2 regions of the Ruminococcus sp. AF17-12 genome follow, and region 2 is predicted to be linked to the other one. Evidence: riboswitches for the same ligand, from Rfam matches in the RefSeq annotation. Region 2 holds a riboswitch; the other holds the start of a gene.
The links. A riboswitch is a leader RNA that binds a small molecule or an ion and turns the genes downstream of it on or off. The one in region 2 is predicted to bind cobalamin.
Positions count from the first base shown of each region.

Region 1: it holds a riboswitch for cobalamin, as region 2 does, so the genes downstream of both, DWW77_RS03930 (cysteine-rich small domain-containing protein) here and DWW77_RS16710 (ABC transporter permease) in region 2, are expected to answer to the same signal.

Region 1 is NZ_QUGY01000003.1:54,331-57,456, forward strand. Features, by position in the region: gene DWW77_RS03920 (glycyl radical protein) at 1-75, opposite strand, end outside; gene DWW77_RS03925 (phosphatase) at 429-1,145, shown strand; gene DWW77_RS03930 (cysteine-rich small domain-containing protein) at 1,253-1,540, opposite strand; cobalamin riboswitch at 1,808-1,977, opposite strand; gene DWW77_RS03935 (C40 family peptidase) at 2,209-3,126, opposite strand, start outside.
Region 2 is NZ_QUGY01000021.1:13,237-16,362, forward strand. Features, by position in the region: gene DWW77_RS16705 (MATE family efflux transporter) at 1-806, shown strand, start outside; cobalamin riboswitch at 875-1,048, shown strand; gene DWW77_RS16710 (ABC transporter permease) at 1,185-2,114, shown strand; gene nikC (nickel transporter permease) at 2,130-2,993, shown strand; gene DWW77_RS16720 (ABC transporter ATP-binding protein) at 2,974-3,126, shown strand, end outside.

The DNA.
Region 1 (3,126 bases), on a different contig from region 2:
CTTTGCATAAAGATTATCTACAAGATGTGTGATCCTGTCTGTTTTCGGAACATCTGCTATATGAAATTTCTCCATGATTCTCCTTTCTCATAACCGGTTGTTTCTGGTGATCTGTCTGCCTCTACGCTTCCAGAACCGCTCCTGTCCGGCTATGTGCTCATGTAATTTTATTATACCTTACCCCAACTTCGATGTCAACGAAATCCAACATGTGTTTCTAGCTGTTTTTGTGGTTTTTATCGGTTGCGCCCTGTTGATTTTATTTGTTTTTTGTATTTTTATGTTTTTCTCTATTGACTTTGTTTTTCTGCTCTGCCATACTTGGATTTATATAGGAATTCCTTTGTTTTTCAGAAAAATTTATGCAAAGCGGACATTCGTATTCCGCTCTGTCACATGTTCTCAAACAGTAAAAGAGGTGTATTTTTATGTATCTTTCTGATATGCATACCCACTCCATCGCCAGTGGTCACGGCACGGAATGTACCATCACCAACATGGCACGCGCAGCTGCCGAGAAAGGTCTCCGGCTTCTCGGGATCACTGATCACGGTCCCGGCACTCTGGCAGCCGGAACTTCCTCCTATTTCCGCAGCCTTACCTATTCTCCCAAAAAACATTTCGGTGTAGAATTACTCTACGGAATTGAACTGAATATCCTTGACCGCAGCGGAACGGTAGATTTAGATCAAGAATTATTATGCAAACTTGATTACGCCATTGCCAGCATGCATGCCTGGAATTACCGTTGCGGTACCAGAGCCGAAAACACAGAAGCTTTTATCAATGTAATGAAAAACCCCTGTGTAAAGATCCTCGGACATAGTGATAACACTCATTACCCGGTTAATTATGATGCGCTTGCAAGGGCTGCCAGGGAAACCGGCACGATCTTTGAGATCAACGAAGCTTCTCTTGCACCTTATGGCTATCGTGGCGACACAAGAGAAAACTGTTTCGAGATCCTTCGATGCTGCCGCAAATATGATCTGCCGCTGCTTCTTTCCAGTGACAGCCATGGCCCGGAGCATATCGGAGATTTTACCTGTGCTGCTGAGTTTGTTCATCAGGCCATGTTTCCGGAACAGCTGATCCTCAACAACCAGATTCCCAGACTCAAGGTTTTTCTCCAAACCAGAGAATGATCTTCTGTATCTTTTCCGACAGATAACAGATATTGTCCACTCCAAACAAAACAGGCCAGTTCAAACACAGGAATATACATTTTCCTGTATCTGAACTGGCCTGTTTTTTATTTTTCCCGCTGCTTCCGTACAATTTCCGCAAGCTCGCTATATTTACCTGTAACATATCCAAAATTTTCTCTTCTGTGAGGAAGCTTGCACTCGGTGCAGTCTTTGATCCCGCTTTCCGTAAAGCGGAAATTGCCACCACATTTATCTCCCAGTGCATATAAAGGACAATAGCAGAACAGACAATTGAAGTTCTCCGGATCTGCTCCTTTATGGCACGGAAAATACTCACAGTTTTTGTGGCTGAAGTAAGAGTATTCTTTGCCTTCCCAGTATGGTTTCTCCATGGCTCTTTTCTCCTCTCCTGACATAACCACACATAATTTTTTCCTATAAAAAAGAGGTAGCGATGCCACCCCGGGGTAGAAATATAATCCGTTCATGAGTGCGCGGAGGGAACGAATGTATCCGGAGTAGTATCGCCTGCCATTTAATCATGTATAATTCATATGAACAGGCGCATTCCATAAAAAAATGCCTACTCTCGTAAAAAAGTAGACAACGTCCCAGGGGTGCGGAGTCCCTGAAATGGTTGTTACACTTTACACGGAAGTTTAACCTCGCCATAACAAGCAGGTTTCCTGGCTCCGGGATCATGACTCCTCTCTCCTTCTCATACATACGTACAATGGACTATGAGATTCGCTCCTCCGTTACAGTGACCGGATCGCTCAGGTTTCACACCTGATTCCCTTTTCTGTGGACTTCTGATAATCAATATATAACTGTCAGCTATCCTCAGCACTTGCTATGTTCAATATGGAATTATACTGACATCATAATAACATCCTGTTAATTATATGTCAATACTGTTTTCAAAATTTATACATTTTTGAGCATATTTTGTTGCTGTTCACTCCGTTCCATGGGTTTTCAATATTTTTTCCGACGTCAAAAACAGCCCGACAAACTGCTGTCGGGCTGCTGTATTTTTTTTTTCTGTTGTACGTTCTTATTATACAAGACGTCTTACAGATACAATTGTTCTGTATGTAGCATCATTGCTGATCTTGATCCCGTCCTGAGAGTTCGATGCATGAACGATCTGGCCATTACCCATGTAAATAGCCACGTGTCCGCCATAGCAGATCAGATCTCCCGGCTGTGCATCTGCGTAGGATACTTCTGTACCTGCATTCTGCTGCTCATAGGAGGTTCTCGGAAGGCTGACTCCGAAGTTCGCATAGACACTCTGTACAAATCCGGAGCAGTCTGCACCATTGGTAAGGCTTGTTCCGCCCCATACGTAAGGATTCCCCACAAACTGTGTAGCATAATTCACAACAGAAGATCCGGAACCACTGCTGTAAGAAGAACTGTCACTGGCTGAGGATGTGTCCTCTGCATTAGATGTGTCCTCTGCACTTTCTTCAGATGCGTCTGTGCTGTTATCGTAATCTGCGTCTGCATTATCCTCTGTATTCTCAGTATCCTCGGACGCATCATCATTCTCACCATTGTCTGCATCTTCATCCACATCCTCGGTGTCATCTTCTGCAGTATCCTCATCTGCATTCTCGATCACGTCGCCGTCCTCATCGTACTGTACGTCTTCGCTCTCGTCCGCCTCATCCTGCTGTGCTTCCTGCTCTGCCTGACGTCTTGCTTCCTCTTCTGCCTCAGCCTGTGCTCTCGCTGCTGCTTCAGCCTCGGCCTGACGTCTTGCCTCTTCCTCTGCTGCAATACGCTCAGCCTCTAATCTCTGAAGCTCTGCAGTCTGCTCTGCAAGAAGGTTGGCATAATCTGTAGCCTGCTGCTGTGCGTAGGCGATCTCATTATCATAATCTGCGGATGTGGCACGCTTCTCATCCAGCTGTGCCTGCAGGTTCTGGGACTCTGCCTCATATTCCTGCTTCATTCCCTCCAGCTCTGC
Region 2 (3,126 bases):
TTGTGGCGGTTTTTGGCTGGGGTGTAGCCGGAGCAGCAGTGGCGACCGTTATCGCACAGGGATTTTCAGCCTTGTACTGTTTGATCGTATTACGTAAAATCCCGGATATCCGCCTGGAAAAGAAGGATTTTTACAGGCAGCCTTCTATGAGTTTGCGGCTTTTGGAACTGGCGGTTCCTCTTGCGATACAGAATGTGATCATCTCCGTGGGAGGACTTGTGGTACAGTATGTGATCAATGGATTTGGTTTTCTGTTTGTGGCGGGATTTACGGCATCGAACAAGCTGTATGGGGTTTTGGAGATGGCTGCCGTTTCATATGGATATGCTATTACAACCTATGTGGGCCAGAATCTTGGTGCAAAGAAATATCAGAGGATTCGAAAAGGCGTGCGCAGCGGCACTTATATGGCAGTGCTCACTTCGGCTTTCATTTCCGGCATGATGGTACTGTTTGGACGTAATGTACTGTCCCTGTTTGTATCCGGTGAACCGGATCAGACCCGACAGGTATTGGATATAGCATATAAGTATTTGTTTATCATGGCTGTCTTTTTGTGGGTGCTGTATCTGCTGTATGTGTATCGTTCCGCTATCCAGGGCCTGGGTAATACTTTGATTCCGCTTGCCAGCGGTATTGCAGAATTTATAATGCGTGTCAGTGTTGCGCTGCTGCTGCCAAAACTGATCGGTGAAGATGGAATATACTATGCAGAGATCTGTGCATGGAGCAGTGCAGCTGTTTTATTATTCGTAAGTTATATGATCATTATACGGAAATATAAAGAAGTCACCGTTCATACATAATGTTTCTTTTGACAAAAAACTATTTATATAAAAAGAAAAGTATGATATTATGATACTTACAACTATGAAAATTGAATAGTCAGAAGGGTGTACAAAGTACTTAATAAGGAATCTGGTGAAATGCCAGAACAGCCACCGCTACTGTGACAGGGACGAAAACCAAAATATCACTGGAGAGATCCGGGAAGATGGTAAGTAGGAAGAACTGGAGTCAGGAGACTTGCCTTTTTGACAGAAGAATTCTGATTCGGATGGGATACAGAAGGAATAAGCTCTGCTTGAGGTAGAGGTTTGTTTTTTGTGCTGATATGATGCTGGATCATATCAGCTTTTTTTATTTTAACCGAATAAACAGATGAAAAATGAGGAGAGATGAAGATGGGAAAAGTAATTGCAAAGCGTTTTATATTTATGATTCCGGTAGTGCTGGCGGTTACATTTATTATTTTTATGCTGAGTTTTATATCGGCAGGTGATGCGGCCAGAGTGCTGGCGGAGAAAAAATATGAGCATCCGTCACCGGAGCAGGTAGAAGAAGTACGGCATGAGGAAGGACTGGATCAGCCGGTGCTGGTACAATACGGGAAATGGCTGGATCAGGCACTTCATGGCGATTTTGGAAAATCATATTCTACCAGAAAACCGGCTTTTGAGGAATTAAAAAGATATTTTCCACAGACATTTAAACTGGCAGTTACTTCGTTTTTATTGTTGATGATCGTATCAGTCCCTCTCGGAATTTTGTCGGCAATTTATGAAAACAGAGTTCTGGATAAAGTCATTCGCATTTTGTCGTCCCTCAGTGTATCTATGCCGTCTTTCTGGATCGGTCTGATGCTGCTCTATATATTTGGAGTAAAGCTAAAAGTGATTTCCGTGATCGGAGGAGATGCCGGAGGCATCCCGATTCTTGCGGCATTTGCCATGGATATCAGTTTCTTTGGAATTATGACGAGATTGATCCGTACCAATATGATACAGGTGCTGAAGCAGGATTACATACGTGCCAGCAGAGCTAAGGGATTGTCATCTGTAAATGTAATTTTGCGTCATGGTCTGAAAAATATCCTGATTCCTGTGCTGACACGTCTGGTATCAATTGTGATCGGTTTTTTCTGTGGCTCAGCTGTGATAGAAAGTATTTTTTCAATTCAGGGAATCGGAAATCTGGCATTGAAATCCGTGATCTCAAAAGACACTCCGGTGCTGCAATGTTTTATCTTTATTCTGGCTGTTGGCATTGTAGTATTAAATTTTCTTGTGGATATCGCCTATTCTGCGATTGACCGGCGAATCCAGTTAAAGTAAAGGAGAGATCATAGAATGGGAAGCAGAAGAAAGCAGAAAACAGAAAAAAGCATGATCCAGAATCTGTACTGGAAACAGGTATTCCGGTCACCGAAAACAAAAATAGGATTGATGGTGGTCATAATTTTTGCATTGGCAGCTATTTTTGCACCTGTACTGGCGCCACATGATCCACTGCTTGTGGATGTTTCGATAAAATTAAAGAATCCGTCGGCGGCATATCCTTTAGGTACTGATCAGCTGGGACGATGTATTTTATCAAGACTTCTCTGGGGCAGCCGGTATTCACTGAGCTATAGCTTTACGGTGCTTCTGATCACCGTATGTGTCGGGGTGCCGATCGGACTGTTTGCCGGATATGTAGGTGGAAAAATCGATTCGATAATTATGAGGATCATTGATGTATTTATGGCTATGCCGGTCTTTATTGTGGCACTTGCCATTGCAGGAACCGTAGGAGCCAGCGGCGCTCATCTGATTCTGTCCTTATCGGTCGTATCCTGGGCAGAATATGCAAGGCTTGCCCGAGCATTGACACTTCAGGAAAAAAATAAAAATTATATGACCGCACTAAAAGCCGGCGGCTGCGGCCACGCAAGGATCATATTCAGGCATGTATTGAGAAATATCCTGCCATCTGTGATCGCACTGGCAACAATGGAAATCGGTTCGATCATTCTGTCAATTGCCGGTTTTTCCTTTATAGGCCTTGGTGTGCAGGCACCGACACCGGAATGGGGGATCATGCTCAGTGACAGTAGAAGTTATATTCAGACTTATCCAAGACTGATGTTTTATCCGGGCATACTGATCATGATCATTGTTCTGGCATTTAATTATCTGGGGGAGGGAATACAGAATGGAACAGCCCAAAAATGATGTTCTAAAGGTAAAAAGATTACATGTGGAGTTTCAGACCTCTCACGGAATGGTTCATGCAGTAAAAGATGTCAGTCTGGAAGTAAAGCGCGGAAGGATCCATGCTCTGGTGGGAGAAAGCGGAAGCGGAAAG